DNA from 3 places in the Bradyrhizobium sp. LTSP857 genome. Region 3 is predicted to be linked to each of the others. Evidence: predicted binding sites of a transcription regulator. Region 3 holds the regulator's gene; each other region holds the start of a gene.

Region 1 (5,466 bases), on a different contig from region 3:
GCCGGCTTCGGTGAAGACCTGCACAACCTCGTCGACCTTGTCCGGCTCGACGATCGCGATCATGCCGATGCCGCAGTTGAAGGTGCGCAGCATTTCGAGCTCGGCGATGCCGGCTTGCACGGCCAGCCATTTGAACACCGGCAGCACCGGCAGGCGCGCCAGATCGATGCCGACGCCGAGATGTTCTGGCAGCACGCGTGGAATGTTGTCGGTGAAGCCGCCGCCGGTGATGTGGGCAAGCCCTTTCACAGCGCCGGTCTCGCGGATCGCGCGCAGGCAGGATTTGACGTAGAGCCGGGTCGGCGTCAGCAGCGCGCCGCCGAGCGTCATGACCGGCGAGAACGGCGCCTGAGCCTCGAAGCCGAGGCCGGATTGCTCGACGATCTTGCGCACAAGCGAAAAACCGTTCGAGTGCAGGCCTGAGGAGGCCAGCCCGATCACGGCGTCGCCAACGGTGATGTCCTTTCGCGGCAACAGCGTACCGCGTTCTGCCGCGCCGACCGCGAAGCCGCCGAGATCATAGTCGCCATCCTTGTAGAGGCCGGGCATTTCGGCGGTCTCGCCGCCGATCAGGGCGCAACCGGACTCGCGGCAGCCCTCGGCGACGCCGGCAACGATCGCAGCCGTCGCCTCCGGGTCGAGCTTGCCGCAGGCGAAATAGTCGAGGAAGAACAGCGGCTCGGCACCCTGCACCACGAGGTCGTTGACGCTCATGGCGACGAGGTCGATGCCGATCCCGCCATGAATGCCGGTTTCAATCGCGATCTTGACCTTGGTGCCGACGCCGTCGGTGGCGGCGACCAGGATGGGATCCTTGAAGCCGGCCGCCTTGAGATCGAAGAGGCCGCCGAAGCCACCGATCTCGGCGTCGGCCCCGGGGCGCGCAGTGGCGCGCACCATCGGCTTGATCAGGTCGACCAAGCGGTTGCCCGCATCGATGTCGACGCCTGAATCGGCGTAAGTGAGGCCGTTTTTGCGGTCGGTCATGCCCGATTTCCAGTGGGTTTGCGGCTGGTTACGTCGAATTCCGGGGACGCGCAATGGCTCGCATGGCGCTCGGCGCGATACTATGTAGATATCAACGGGTTCAGCCTCCAAACGGGCCGGATTCGAGGTCAGGCCGGGTGCCGGGAAGCGCCGCGTGAGTATTCCGAATATCATTACGTTGGGCCGCATCATGCTGGTCCCAATCATCGTCTGGGCCATCGTGTCGAGCCAAATGGAGGTGGCGTTCGCCGTCTTCCTGATCGCAGGCATCAGCGATGCCGTCGACGGTTTCCTGGCCAAGCGCTTCAACATGACGAGCGAGCTCGGCGCCCTGCTCGACCCGCTCGCCGACAAGGCGCTGCTGGTCTCGATCTACCTGGCGCTCGGCATCTGGGGTGACATCCCGCGCTGGATCGTGATCCTGGTGGTGTCCCGCGACATCATGATCGTCACTGCGGTGATCGTATCCTGGTTGTTCGACAAGCCGGTCGAGATGAAGCCGTCGAAAGTATCCAAGCTCAACACCGCAGCCCAGGTGGCGTATGCGGCGCTGGTGCTGGCCGCGCTTGCCTTCGGCTTCAAGCCGGCGCCCTATGATATCATCCTGATGGGCTTGGTCACGGTCTTCACGCTCTCCTCGGTGTCGCTCTATCTCGTCGAGTGGCTGCGGCACATGAGCACGATCGACGCCAAATGAGCCGGGATGCGGCCCCGCAAAAGGCCAACTCCCACCCGATGAAGTCGAATCTTTCAAGCGAAGCCGGCGCGCCGGCACGGAGCACAGCAAGCGTGTCAGGCCGCGTTCATCCCCGACAATTGGCGTTTTCGCTTCCGCATGCGGAAAGCCTGAGCCGGGACAATTTCCTCGAAGGCCCCGCCAACGCCGCCGGCCTCGCTTTGATCGACGGCTGGCCGGAATGGCCGAATCGGATCATGTGGCTCGCCGGCCCCGAGGGCAGCGGCAAGAGCCATCTCGCCGCGATCTGGGCCGAGGATTCCGGCGCCCGTTCCACCACGGCCAATGCGCTGACCCCTGCTTCCGTCCCGGGCGCGCTCGCCACCGGCGCGCTGGTGGTCGAGGATCTCAAGGCGAACGATTTTGACGAGCGCGCGCTCTTCCACCTGATGAACCTTGCACGTGAGGACGGCGCCTATGTGCTCTTCACCGGGCGCGAGGTGCCGGCGGCGCTGGACGTCGAGCTCCGCGACCTGCGCTCGCGGCTTCGGACGATCCCTGTGATCTCGCTGCTGCCGCCGGACGACCAGCTGTTCCGCGGCCTGATCGTCAAATTCTGCGCCGACCGCCAGCTCTACGTCGATGAGAGCGTCGTCAGCTACCTCGCCACCCGCCTGGAGCGGTCCTCGGCGGCTGCCCGCCGGGCTGTGGAACTGCTCGACAGCGAGGCCCTCAGGCTGGGCCGACCGGTGACCCGGGCACTGGCCGCTGAACTGCTGCGCGACAGCTGATATGGACGCTCGGCCCTCAGGCCGCTTGACGCGGTGGGGCGGCGGAACATCAATGTCATCGAAACGTCATCGCACTCACACATGCTCTCGCCGGTTTTGCGCAGAAGTCGCAAGTTAAGGCGAGACAGGATGGACCGGATTCTGATGGACTCTGCGCAAACTGTTGAAATTAAAGAAAAAGCCGCGGAGGCCGAGGGCCTGCCGGCGATCGCGTCGAGCCCCGAACGGTTCATCAATCGCGAGCTGTCCTGGCTGCATTTCAACCGGCGCGTCCTGGAGGAATCGGTCAATCCCAACCACCCCGTGCTGGAGCGGGTGCGATTCCTGTCGATTTCAGCAAATAACCTCGACGAGTTCTTCATGGTCCGCGTCGCCGGCATCAAGGCCCAGGTGCGCGAGGGCATTGCCGAGCGCAGCCCCGACGGCCTGACGCCGTCGGAGCAGCTCATCTTGATCAACCAGACCGTGTCGCAGCTTGCCTCCGACCAGCAGGCGATCTGGGCCGATCTGCGCGGCACGCTCTCCGGCGTCGGCATCGTGCTGGTCGACGGCAAGGAGGTCACCAAGACTGAGCGGGCCTGGGTCGAGGACTACTTCCTCAACAACGTGTTCCCGCTGCTGACCCCGCTGGCGATCGATCCCGCCCACCCCTTCCCGTTCATTCCGAGCCTCGGCTTCACCATCGCGCTCCAGCTCACGCGCGCCGTCGATGGCAAGCAGATGAACGCGCTGATCCGCATGCCCGGCAAGATCGACCGCTTCATCCGCCTGCCGGCCGACGGCAAGGTGGTGCGCCTGATCTCGCTGGAACAGGCGACCGCCCTGTTCATCAACCGCCTGTTCCCCGGCTACAATCTCCACGGCCAGGGCGCTTTCCGCGTCCTCCGCGACTCCGAGCTCGAAATCGAGGAAGAGGCCGAGGATCTCGTCCGCCTGTTCGAGACCGCGCTGAAGCGGCGCCGCCGCGGGTCGGTGATCCGGCTCGAGATCGACGCCAAGATGCCGGAGCAGCTGCGCAACTTCGTGCAGCACGCGCTCTCGGCCGCCGACGACGAGGTGTTCCTGGTCGACGGCGTGCTCGCCATGAACGAGCTCTCGCAGCTGACCCGGCTCGACCGGCCCGATCTCGAATTCACGCCTTATGTGCCGCGTCATCCCGAGCGCGTGCGCGAGCATGGCGGCGACATCTTTGCCGCGATCCGACAGAAGGACCTCGTCGTCCATCATCCTTACGAATCCTTCGACGTGGTGGTGCAGTTCCTCCAACAGGCGACGCGCGATCCCGACGTTGTCGCGATCAAGCAGACGCTCTACCGCACCTCCAACAATTCGCCGATCGTGCGCGCGCTTGCGGAAGCCGCCGAAGCCGGCAAGTCGGTCACCGCACTGATCGAATTGAAGGCGCGCTTTGACGAAGAGGCCAACATTCGTTGGGCGCGCGACCTCGAACGCGCCGGCGTCCAGGTCGTCTACGGTTTCCTCGAGCTGAAGACCCACGCAAAGCTCTCGATGGTGGTGCGCCGCGAGGGCGGCAGCCTCACCACCTACGTCCACACCGGCACCGGCAATTATCACCCCGTGACCGCGCGCATCTACACCGACCTCTCCTACTTCACCTCGGAACCGACCATCGGCCGCGATGCCGCGCGCGTGTTCAACTTCATCACCGGCTATGCGGCGCCGAGCGATCTGGAAAAAATGGCGGTATCTCCGCTGACGCTGCGCAAGCGCATGATCCAGCACATCCAGGGCGAGACCGAACACGCCCGTCACGGCAAGCCCGGCGCGGTCTGGATGAAGATGAATGCGCTGGTCGATCCTGACATCATCGACGCGCTCTACGAAGCCTCCCAAGCCGGCGTCCAGATCGAGCTCGTGGTGCGCGGCATCTGCTGCCTGCGGCCCGGCATTCCCGGCCTGTCGGAGAACATCCGCGTCAAATCGATCATCGGGCGCTTCCTGGAGCACGGCCGAATCTACTGCTTCGGCATGGGCCAGGGCCTGCCGAGCGCCAAAGCGGCTGTGTATATCTCGTCGGCCGACATGATGCCGCGCAACCTCGACCGCCGCGTCGAGGTGCTGTGTCCGCTACAGAATCCCACGGTGCATCAGCAGGTTCTCGAACAGATCATGGTCGCGAACCTGAAGGACAATGAGCAGAGCTGGCAATTGTTGCCGGACGGGTCCTCAACGCGTATGAAGACCGCGAAGGGCGAGGAGCCTTTCAACGTCCACAACTACTTCATGACAAATCCGAGTCTGTCTGGCCGTGGAAAGTCGCTCAAGGAATCCTCGCCGCGTCGTCTCACGCGCCGTAATGAACGTCATCCATCCTGATCGGGGATTGCTGACGTGACGCGGCCGCGCAAGCGCGGCTCGAGCGTCGCTGTCATCGATATCGGCTCCAATTCGGTTCGTCTCGTCGTCTACGAGGGACTGACGCGGAGCCTCATTCCGATCTTCAACGAGAAGACGCTGTGCGGCCTCGGGCGTGAGGTGCAGAGCACGGGGCTGCTTGCGCCCGATGCCGTCGACAAGGCGCTGACCTCGCTCAAGCGGTTTCGCGCGCTGTGCCGGGTGATGCAGGTCGGCCGCGTGTTCGCGATCGCGACCGCCGCGTGCCGCGACGCCTCCAACGGTCCCGACTTCATTGCGAAGGCCGAGCGCATCTGCGCCGTAAAGATCGAGATCCTGTCCGGCCCGCGCGAGGCGCGGCTGTCGGCGCTCGGCGTGATCTCCGGCATCCATCATCCCGACGGCATCGTCGGCGATCTCGGCGGCGGCTCGCTCGAACTGATCGACGTGCGCAGGAACAGCGCGCGCAGCGGCATAACCTTGCCGCTCGGCGGCCTCGCGCTCCAGGATCTCGCCCACAAATCGCTCAAGCGCGCCGACCGCATCGTGCGTGAGGCGCTCGACGAGGTGCCGCAGATCAAGGCGGGCAGCGGCCGCAGCTTCTATGCGGTCGGCGGCACCTGGCGCGCACTCGCGCGCATCCACATCATCCAGAGC
Region 2 (5,466 bases), on a different contig from region 3:
CGCGGCGACAGCCCGCCTGCATGACGCCCTACGCAAGAAGCCATTGCTGGCTCAAACGAACCTCGCTAGGCCTGTGATCAATATCGACACAGAGGAAGCGAAGGCATGACTGAAGCTGCCACAGGCGCAATGAGCGGACTGCGCGTCATCGACCTCACGCGCGTGCTCGGCGGTCCCTACTGCACCCAGATCCTCGCCGACCATGGCGCCGACGTGATCAAGGTCGAGCCGCCCGCGGGTGACGAGGTACGCGACTGGGGCCCTCCCTTCCATGAGGAAGACGCGGCCTATTTCGTCGGCATCAACCGCAACAAGCGCTCGATCGGCCTCGACCTCGCCTCCGAGGGCGGCCGAACCGTGCTGCTCAAGATGCTGGAGACGGCCGACGTCCTGATCGAGAATTTCAAGCCGGGCACGCTGGAGAAATGGGGCATCGGCAACGACGTGCTGAGCAAGAAATTCCCGCGCCTAGTGCATTGCCGGATCTGCGGCTTCGGCGCCGACGGTCCGCGCGGCGGCAATCCCGGCTATGACGCCATCATCCAGGCCATGACCGGCATGATCGCGGCGACCGGTTCGCCAGAGAGCGGGCCGATGCGGATCGGCGTGCCGCTGGTCGACATCGGCACAGGGCTCTATGCGGCGATCGGCATCCTGATGGCGCTGTCGGAGCGGCAACGCTCGGGCCAGGGCCAGTTCCTGGAGACGACACTGTACGAGACCGGCCTCGCCATCATGCATCCGCACACCGCGAACTATTTCATGCATGGCAAGCCGCCCGGCCTGACCGGCAACGAGCATCCCAATCTCGTGCCTTACGCGATCTTCCCGACCAAGACCGACAACATCTTCATCGGCGTCGGCAATGACGGCACCTTCCGCAAGCTCGCCAAAGAGATCGGCAAGCCCGAGCTCGGCACCGATCCGCGCTTTGCCCGCAACAAGGACCGCATCGCCAATCGCGAGGCGCTGCGTGCCGAGCTTGCCGCCGTGTTCAGCCAGCACGAGGCCGAGCCGCTGTGCAACCGCCTGCTTGCCGCCGGCCTGCCCGCAGGTCCTGTGCAGAAGATCGACCAGGCGTTGACCAACCCGCACACGATCGCCCGCGGCGATATCATCGAGAAGGACTGGTACAAGGGCGTGGCGTCGCCGATCCGGCTCGATCGCAGCAAACCGAGCTTGCGCCGCCTGCCGCCGAAATTCAGCCAGCACGCCCGGGAGGTGCTGGGCGAGTTCGGCTACTCCAAGGCCGAGATCGACGCGATGGTCGAGAAGGGCACGGTCTGCGGGCCCGAGCGCAAGCGCTAGGCCCCTCGCCCCCGCATCCAACGAGCGATGCCGCACTGCGGCGCGGGCACCTGTGTGCACCGCGAACGGATGAGGCTGCTCGCGACGCGTTCGCCTATTTGACAGCTTCCCTTTTCCCGCGCTTGCCGCTTTCGTTTCGGCCGCTTACACAGTCATGTGAACGTCATATGGCGCTGCTAGCGCAAGCGCTTGTTTATTGACGGCCAAGGGAGGTTTTTTTGATGGCTCTTCGACATTTTGGGGCGGCTGCCGCATTTGCAGTCACGGTTGGCATGGGTGTCTCGCCGGCCCTGGCTGTGACCGAAATCCAGTGGTGGCACGCGATGACCGGCGCCAACAACGACGTCATCGTCAAGCTCGCCACCGACTTCAACGCGTCGCAGAGCGACTACAAGGTCATCCCGACCTACAAGGGCAACTACCCCGACACGATGAACGCCGGCATCGCGGCCTTCCGCGCCGGCAACGCCCCGCACATCATGCAGGTGTTCGAAGTCGGCACCGCGACCATGATGGCCGCGACCGGCGCGGTGAAGCCCGTCTACAAGCTGATGGCCGACGCCGGCGAGAAATTCGATCCGAAGAACTATCTGTCCGCGATCACCGGTTACTACTCGACCTCGAAGGGCGAGATGCTGTCGTTCCCCTTCAACTCGTCGTCGACCGTGATGTGGGTCAATCTCGATGAGCTGAAGAAGGCCAATCTCGAGGTCCCGAAGACCTGGCCCGAAACATTCGAGGCCGCCAAGAAGCTCCACGACAACGGCCATCCGACTTGCGGCTTCTCCGGCTCCTGGGTCACCTGGGTCAATCTCGAGCAGCTCTCCGCCTGGCACAACGTGCCGCTCGCCAGCAAGGCCAACGGCCTCGACGGCTTCGACACCGTGCTCGAGTTCAACGGACCGCTCCAGCTCAAGCATCTCGAGAAGCTGGTCGAGCTGCAGAAGGACAAGACCTACGACTACGCCGGCCGCACCAACACCGGCGAAGGCCGCTTCACCTCGGGCGAGTGCGCGATCTACCTGACCTCGTCGGCCTTCTTCGGCAACGTCAAGGCGCAGGCCAAGTTCAACTTCTCCGCCGTGCCGATGCCGTATTATCCGGACGTCAAGGGCGCGCCGCAGAACTCGATCATCGGCGGCGCTTCGCTCTGGGTCATGGGCGGCAAGTCGGCCGACGAATACAAGGGCGTCGCAAAATTCCTGACCTTCCTCTCGGACACCGATCGCCAAGTCTATATCCACAAGGCCTCGGGCTATCTGCCGATCACCAAGGCAGCCTATGCCAAGGCGAAGGAGGAAGGCTTCTACAAGGACCAGCCTTATCTCGAGACCCCGCTGCTCGAGCTGACCAACAAGGAGCCGACCGAGAATTCACGCGGTCTGCGCCTCGGCAACATGGTTCAGCTGCGTGACGTCTGGTCGGAAGAGATCGAGCAGGCGCTGGCCGGCAAGAAGACCGCCAAGCAGGCGCTGGATACGGCTGTCGAGCGCGGCAACACGATGCTGCGTCAGTTCGAAAAGACCGCTGTGAAGTGAGGCGATGAGCGGCAGGCCGCGATCCGGCCTGCCGCTCTGCTGACATCATGCAAAAGCAAGCCATTTTCCAAGCAAAGCTGTTGCCCTACGCACTGGTTGCCCCGCAACTCGCGATCGTCCTGATATTTTTCTACTGGCCCGCCGCGCAGGCGGTGATCCAGTCCTTCCTGCTTCAGGATGCCTTCGGTCTCTCAACGAGCTTCATCTGGTTTGATAATTACATCGAGCTGTTCCAGGACCCCGCCTATTACGAGGCCATCGTCCGGACCTTCTTCTTCTCGTTCGCGATCGCCGTCTCGTCGCTATCCTTCGCGCTCTTGCTCGCCGTGATGGCGGACAAGCCGCTGCGCGGCTCGATGCTCTACCGCACACTGCTGATCTGGCCCTATGCGGTCGCGCCGCCCGTCGTCGGCGTGCTCTGGATCTTCATGCTCCATCCCTCGCTCGGCGTGCTCGCGCGTTATTTGCGCGCCGCGGGCGTCGACTGGAATCCGCTGCTCGACGGCGACCAGGCGGCTGCACTGATCATTCTCGCCGCCGCCTGGAAGCAGATCTCCTATAATTTCCTGTTCTTCCTCGCCGGCCTGCAAGCCATCCCCAGAAGCGTGTTCGAGGCTGCTGCGATCGACGGCGCACGCCCGATGCGGCGGTTCTGGACCGTGACCTTCCCGCTGCTGTCGCCGACCATCTTCTTCCTGCTGGTCGTCAACATCGTCTACGCCTTCTTCGACACTTTCGGCATCATCGACACCATGACCCGCGGCGGTCCGGGAACATCGACGGTCACGCTGGTCTACAAGGTCTATACCGACGGCCTGCTCGGCGGCAATCTCGGCAGCTCCGCGGCGCAGTCGGTGATCCTGATGGTCATGGTCATCGTGCTGACGGGAATCCAGTTCCGCTTCGTCGAACGCAAGGTGACCTACTGATGGTCGAGGAAGAGGGCTTTCGGCGCTACGTCGCCCACGCCATTCTCTGGATCGGCATCGCGATCGTCGCATTCCCGGTCTACATCGCCATCGTCGCCTCGACCCAGGACAACGCGCTGATCGCCAACGGCCAGATGTCGCTGTTGCCGGGCGGCCATTTCTTCGAGGTCTACTACCAGACCATCTTCGTCGGCACGAGCGGCTCGACCCGCGAGCCCGTCGGCAACATGATGCTGAACTCGCTGGTGATGGCGCTGTTGATCGCGGTCGGCAAGATCGCGATCTCGATCATCTCGGCCTATGCGATCGTGTATTTCCGCTTTCCGTTCCGGATGCCGATCTTCTGGATCATCTTCATCACGCTGATGCTGCCGGTCGAGGTCCGCATCTATCCGACCTACAAGATCGTCGCCGATCTGCACATGCTCGACAGCTATGCCGGCCTGGCGCTGCCGCTGATCGCATCGGCCACCGCGACGTTGTTGTTCCGCCAGTTCTTCATGACCGTGCCGGATGAGCTTCTGGAAGCCTCGCGCATCGACGGCGCGGGCCCGTTACGCTTCTTCTGGGATACGCTGCTGCCGCTGTCGCGCACCAACATGGCGGCGCTGTTCGTGATCCTCTTCATCCTCGGCTGGAATCAATATCTCTGGCCGTTGCTCATCACCACCCGCGACGACATGCAAACCATCCAGGTCGGCATCCGCAAGATGATCACCACCACCGACGCGCTGACCGAATGGCCGGTGGTGATGGCGACCGCCGTGCTGGCCATGCTGCCGCCGGTGTTCGTCGTCGTCGCGATGCAGAGATTGTTCGTGCGCGGCCTGGTCGAGACCGAGAAGTAGATTTTTAGAAGTGAGTTTTCATGGCTAACGTCACCCTGCGCAACGTCCGCAAGACCTATCCCGGCGGCTTCGAGGCCATCAAGGGCGTCAATGTCGATGTCGCCGACGGGCAGTTCTGCGTGTTGGTCGGCCCTTCCGGCTGCGGCAAGTCGACACTGCTCCGTATGGTCGCAGGCCTTGAGACCGTGTCCGGCGGCGAGATCGATATCGGCGGCCGCGTGGTCAACCAGGTCGAGCCCGCCGATCGCGACATCGCGATGGTGTTCCAGAATTATGCGCTCTATCCGCATATGAGCGTCTTCAACAACATGGCCTACGGCCTGCGCAACCGCGGCATGAAGGAGGCCGAGGTCAAGACCCGCGTCGACGAAGCCGCGCGCGTGCTCGAGCTCACGCCGATGCTGGAGCGCAAGCCGCGCCAGCTCTCGGGCGGCCAGCGCCAGCGCGTCGCGATGGGCCGCGCCATCGTGCGCCAGCCAAAGGTGTTTTTGTTCGACGAGCCGCTCTCCAACCTCGATGCCAAACTGCGCATCGCGATGCGCGTCGAGATCCGCAAATTGCAGCGCCGGCTCAGCACGACGTCGATCTACGTCACCCACGACCAGCTCGAGGCGATGACGCTCGCCGATATTCTCGTCGTGATGAATGGCGGTCAGGTCGAGCAGTTCGGCAATCCGCTTGCGATCTACGAGAAACCGGCAACGACCTTCGTCGCCTCCTTCATCGGCGCACCGCCGATGAATCTGATGTCGATGCGTGCCGACGAAATCAAATCGCAGATCGGCAATTCAGGCGACGCCGGCATCCTCGGCATCCGCCCGGAAGATTTTGTCATCACCGACC
Region 3 (5,466 bases):
AGCGCCGGGCCAAGCCGCACCAGCCGCCCGCGCACATCGAGCGCGTCGACCTCGTAAGGCAGCACGGCGTCATCGATCGGAATCGCCGATGGCGCGCGAACCGGGCCCTCGAGCCCGGTATTCATGTCAGGGGATTGGGAAACCATGGCGCATTATCTGGGGTCGGAGGGTAAAAATGGAAGGGGGGTGCGGGGTGGGATGTTCCGTCTATTGGATTGCATGCAGGTACGACAAACTCGGTGTCGTCCTGGCGAAAGCCAGGACCCATAACCCCAGGGAGAAGTTGTGGCGCGCGCTAGCAATTGCCGGTCTTCGCCAAACGAGCGCCGGTGGTAATGGGTCCTGGCTTTCGCCAGGACGACGATGAATATCTACTTTACTTCACCGCGTCGAAGCACCAGGCCAAAATACCCTTCTGCGCGTGCAGGCGGTTTTCGGCCTCGTCGAACACGACCGATTGCGGGCCGTCGATCACCTCGTCGGTGACCTCCTCGCCGCGATGCGCGGGCAGGCAGTGCATGAACAGTGCGTCGGGCTTGGCGAGCGACATCAGTTTCGCATTGACCTGGTAGGGCTTGAGCACGTTATGGCGGTGCTCGCCCTCCTTGTCGCCCATCGACACCCAAGTGTCGGTGACGACGCAATCGGCGCCGCTCACGGCGGCTTCCGCATCGGTGCCGAGCACGATCGGCGCGCCGGTGGCCTTGATCCAGTCGCGCATCACTTTTTTCGGCGCGAGCTCCGGCGGCGTCGCGACATTGAGCTGGAATTTGAAACGTTCGGCCGCATGGGCCCAGGACGCCAGAACGTTGTTGTCGTCACCGGTCCAGGCCACGGTCTTGCCTTCGATCGAGCCGCGATGTTCCTCATAAGTCATGAGGTCGGCCATCACCTGACAGGGATGCGAGCGCCGCGTCAGGCCGTTGATGACGGGCACGGTGGCGTTCGCCGCGAGCTCCAGCAGCGCGTCGTGGTTCAGGATGCGGATCATGATGGCATCGACATAGCGCGACAGCACGCGCGCGGTGTCGGCGATGGTCTCGCCGCGGCCGAGCTGCATCTCCGCGCCGGTGAGCATGATGGGCTCACCGCCGAGCTGGCGCATGGCGACGTCGAACGACACCCGCGTCCGCGTCGACGGACGCTCGAAGATCATCGCCAGCGTCTTGCCTTCGAGCGGCTTGACCGGCTGATGCGCCTTCTGCTTCGCCTTCATGGCGGAAGAGGCGGCGAGCATGCTCTTGAGCTCCGACAACGGGAGCTCATCGATGTCGAGGAAGTGTTTTGGCGTCTTGCTCATCAGCCTGCCGCCCGCTTGCTCTGACTGGCCGAGATCGCGGCGCAGGCGCGTTCAAGCCGCGAAACGCCGTCCTCGATCTCCGCTTCGGTCACGATCAAGGGCGGCAGGAAGCGCACGACGTTGTCGCCGGCGCCGACGGTGAGCAGCTTTTCGTCGCGCAATGCCGCAACCAGATCGCCCGAGGGCACCACGGCCTTGATGCCGATCAGAAGCCCCTCGCCGCGCACTTCGCTGACGACATCGGGATGACGATCGATCACGGAGGCGAGTTTCTGCTTGAGCAGCAGTGACATCTTCTGCACGTGATCGAAGAAGCCGGGCTTGAGCATGACGTCGAGCACCGCGTTTGCCGCGGAGACTGCGAGCGGATTGCCGCCGAAGGTCGAACCGTGCGAGCCGGGCGTCATGCCGGAGGCCGCTTCCGCGGTCGCAAGGCAGGCACCGATCGGAAAACCGCCGCCGAGCGCCTTGGCCAGCGACATCACGTCCGGCGTGATGCCGAAACGGCGATGCGCAAACAGATCACCGGTCCGGCCCATCCCGGTCTGCACCTCGTCGAACGCCAGCAACAGGCCCTTCTCGTCACAGAGCTGGCGCAACGCGCGATAGAATGCCGGCGGCGCCGAGCGCACGCCACCCTCGCCCTGGAGCGGCTCGATCAGGATGCCGGCGGTCTGCGGGCCGATCGCCTTCTTCACGGCGTCGAGGTCGCCATGCGGGACCTGGTCGAAACCGTCCATCGGCGGGCCGAACCCTTCGAGATATTTTGCCGAGCCCGTCGCCGCCAGCGTTGCCAGCGTGCGGCCATGGAAGGCGCCCTCGAAGGTGATCATGCGATAGCGCTCGGGATGGCCCTTGGCGGCATGATGGTGGCGGACCAGCTTGATCACGCATTCCAGCGCCTCGGCGCCGGAATTGCAGAAGAATACGAAGTCCGCAAAGCTCTCATTGCAGAGACGCGCGGCCAGCCGCTCGCCGTCCGGGCTCTGGAACAGGTTCGACATGTGCCAGAGCTTGGTGGCCTGCTCCTGCAACGCCTTGACCAGCGCGGGATGGGCATGGCCGAGCGCATTCACCGCCACGCCCGAGGTGAAATCGAGATAGCGATCGCCATTGGTCGCGATCAGCCAAGAGCCCTCGCCACGCTCAAAACCGATGTCGGCCCTGGCGAAAACGGGGAGCAAATGCGGCGCGGCGCTGTTGGTCATGACGCTCTCTTGGATGTTTCAGACGGCCTGAACGCGCGTTGCGCAGCGCGTCATTTGGTCCGGAAAACGAAACGTGCCGCCTTTTAAGGGCGGCACGCGTCACTATCTTATGCTTGGCACCACGGGTGTCAATGCCGCCGGGAAAGCCTCGCGAAACGCTGAATCCGTAGTCTTGCGGTGCCGAATTTGCGGATTTTGGCCACGGAACATGTGGAAGCGAGTCGGCGGACTCTTGCGCGTGAGTCACGCCATATTGTAGCGTTTGGTTTGTCAGATACGACATCTCGTGCAGCGGTTCTGATCTCTAAGTCCTCTTGTACCGGCGTAAACGTTCGGGCGCGTCTTCGTGCCCGGCGAGCCTTAAGGGATTCTGACGGCACGGGTTTTTCGAGACTTAGCATTCGTTGTGCGCCCCAGGATGGCTGGCGCGCGGCGAAGGAAAGGGTGCAATGACGGTTTTGACTTGGTCGGACGATCGCGTCGAGCAGTTGAAAAAGCTCTGGGAGGCCGGATTGTCGGCCAGCCAGATCGCGGCCGAGCTCGGCAACGTGACCCGCAACGCCGTGATCGGCAAGGTGCACAGGCTTGGCCTGTCGGGCCGCGCCAAGAGCCCGTCGTCGGCTGCTCCGCGGCCGCGCAAGGCGCGTCCCGCGCAGCACATGATGCGGGTGAGCCGGCCGATTGCGCGCGGCAACACCGCGCTGGCGCAGGCCTTCGAGGTCGAGGTCGAGGCTGAACCGGTCACCTACGACAACGTGGTGCCGATGAGCCAGCGGCTGTCGCTGCTTGAATTGAACGAGGCAACCTGCCACTGGCCGGTCGGAGATCCCTCGAGCCCGGATTTCTTCTTCTGCGGCGGCAAGGCGCTTTCCGGCCTGCCCTATTGCGCCCAGCACTCGCGGGTCGCCTACCAGCCGGCGTCGGATCGCCGCCGTGCGCCGGTGAAGCCGGGTCCGCGCTGAGTTAGTCGATTTAGCTGGTTGCTAACGGCTGCCGTCACATGATGACGGCGCAACAAATTCAGTGTCGTCCCGGCGAAGGCCGGGACCCATACTCCGAGAACGCAGTTATTGCGCGAGAGGGCGACTCCGAGTCTTCGCCAAACCACACCCTGTGGTTATGGGTCCCGGCCTTCGCCGGGACGACATCGGAGATGGTCGCGGCGGTTAACAAACTAACCGCAGAAACCTACGCCTGCTCCGCCTTCGCAAAACGATCGTCCAGCGCATAACCGGCACCGCGCACGGTGCGGATCGGGTCCTGCTCGCGGCCGAGATTGAGCAGCTTGCGCAGGCGGCCGATATGCACGTCGACGGTGCGTTCGTCGATATAGATGTCGCGGCCCCAGACGCTGTCGAGCAGCTGCTCGCGCGAAAACACCCGGCCCGGATGCTCCAGGAAGAACTCCAGCAGGCGATATTCGGTCGGACCGAGATCGATCGGACGGCCCGAACGCGCCACGCGGCGTTTTTCACGGTCGAGCTCGATGTCGCCAAAAGCGAGCACCGTGGCGAGCCGCTCGGGGCTTGCGCGCCGCAGCAGACCCTTCACGCGCGCCAACAGCTCGGGCACCGAGAACGGCTTGACGATGTAATCGTCGGCGCCGGTCGCCAGTCCCCGCACCCGCTCGCTCTCCTCGCCGCGCGCGGTGAGCATGATGATCGGGAGTTGCTTGGTGTCGGACCGCGCACGAAGCCGCCGGCACAGCTCGATGCCGGAGAGGCCCGGCAGCATCCAGTCGAGCACGATCAGATCGGGGATGTGCTCCTTGAGACGGGTGTCGGCGTCGTCGCCGCGCATCACCGTCTCGACGTCATAGCCGTCGCCTTCGAGGTTGTAGCGCAGGAGCTCGGTGAGAGCTTCCTCGTCTTCAACAACCATAATGCGTGCGCCCATGGGGTCGTCGCTCCTTAAGTCTTCAGGTGTTCGGGACCGTCGTGGCGAAGGTCGTCATGTCGCCCTTCGGGCGCTTGTCGGTCATCGCCTGACCTTCGATCATGTAGAACACGGTCTCGGCGATGTTGGTGGCGTGATCGCCGATCCGCTCGATGTTCTTGGCGCAGAACATCAAATGGATGCAGAACGAAATGTTGCGCGGATCTTCCATCATGTAGGTGAGGAGCTCGCGGAACAGCGAGGTGCAGATGGCGTCGACTTCCTCGTCGCCCTTCCACACCGCCATCGCCGCCGGCAAATCATGCGCGGCATAGGCGTCCAGCACCGACTTGACCTGCTGCTGCACCAGATCGGTCATGTGCTCGAGGCCGCGGAACAGCTTGAGCGGATGAAAATCCGTCTCCAGCGCCGCGACGCGCTTGCCCATGTTCTTGGCGAGGTCGCCGATGCGCTCGAGATCGGTCGCAACGCGCATGGCGCCGACGATCTCGCGCAGATCGACCGCCATCGGCTGGCGGCGGGCGATGGTGAGCACCGCGCGCTCCTCGATGCGCTTCTGGAGCGCGTCGAGCTCAACGTCGGTGATGACGACGCGCTGGCCGAGCGCGACGTCGCGGCGGATCAGCGCGTCGACGGAATCGACGATCATGCGCTCGGCAATCCCGCCCATCTCGGCAACCAGGCGCGTAAGTTCCTGGAGGTCGGTGTCGAAGGCCTTTGCGGTATGTTCAGAACCCATGTCCCGTCTCCTCAGCCGAACCGGCCGGTGATGTAATCCTGCGTGCGCCGATCAGTCGGCGACGTGAAGATCTTGCTGGTGTCGTCGAACTCGATCAGCTCGCCGAGATACATGAAGGCGGTCTTGTCGGAGACGCGGGCCGCCTGCTGCATGTTGTGGGTGACGATCGCAATCGTGTAGCTCTCGGACAATTCCTGGATCAGCTCCTCGACCTTGGCGGTCGAGATCGGGTCGAGTGCCGAGCAGGGCTCGTCGAACAGGATCACCTCGGGCCGCACCGCGACGGTGCGGGCGATGCAGAGGCGCTGCTGCTGGCCGCCGGA

What was found. The regulator PhoB, encoded in region 3, activates phosphate uptake and scavenging genes when phosphate is short. The targets are predictions, from matches to a motif close to TGTCATNNANCTGTCAT.
Region 1: the regulator PhoB is predicted to act here: its motif matches at 2,508-2,524, upstream of UP06_RS02905 (RNA degradosome polyphosphate kinase).
Region 2: the regulator PhoB is predicted to act here: its motif matches at 1,459-1,475, upstream of ugpB (sn-glycerol-3-phosphate ABC transporter substrate-binding protein UgpB).

The regions. Positions count from the first base shown of each region.
Region 1 is NZ_JYMS01000007.1:289,343-294,808, forward strand. It holds gene purM (phosphoribosylformylglycinamidine cyclo-ligase) at 1-987, opposite strand, end outside; gene UP06_RS02895 (CDP-alcohol phosphatidyltransferase family protein) at 1,142-1,684, shown strand; gene UP06_RS02900 (P-loop NTPase family protein) at 1,777-2,454, shown strand; gene UP06_RS02905 (RNA degradosome polyphosphate kinase) at 2,599-4,791, shown strand; gene ppx (exopolyphosphatase) at 4,807-5,466, shown strand, end outside.
Region 2 is NZ_JYMS01000027.1:407,250-412,715, reverse strand. It holds gene UP06_RS19415 (CaiB/BaiF CoA transferase family protein) at 106-1,308, shown strand; gene ugpB (sn-glycerol-3-phosphate ABC transporter substrate-binding protein UgpB) at 1,530-2,846, shown strand; gene ugpA (sn-glycerol-3-phosphate ABC transporter permease UgpA) at 2,894-3,775, shown strand; gene ugpE (sn-glycerol-3-phosphate ABC transporter permease UgpE) at 3,775-4,623, shown strand; gene UP06_RS19395 (sn-glycerol-3-phosphate import ATP-binding protein UgpC) at 4,644-5,466, shown strand, end outside.
Region 3 is NZ_JYMS01000037.1:40,667-46,132, reverse strand. It holds gene UP06_RS23705 (Hsp33 family molecular chaperone) at 1-146, opposite strand, end outside; gene argF (ornithine carbamoyltransferase) at 377-1,300, opposite strand; gene UP06_RS23695 (aspartate aminotransferase family protein) at 1,300-2,508, opposite strand; gene UP06_RS23690 (GcrA family cell cycle regulator) at 2,958-3,470, shown strand; gene phoB (phosphate regulon transcriptional regulator PhoB) at 3,697-4,404, opposite strand; gene phoU (phosphate signaling complex protein PhoU) at 4,427-5,143, opposite strand; gene pstB (phosphate ABC transporter ATP-binding protein PstB) at 5,155-5,466, opposite strand, start outside.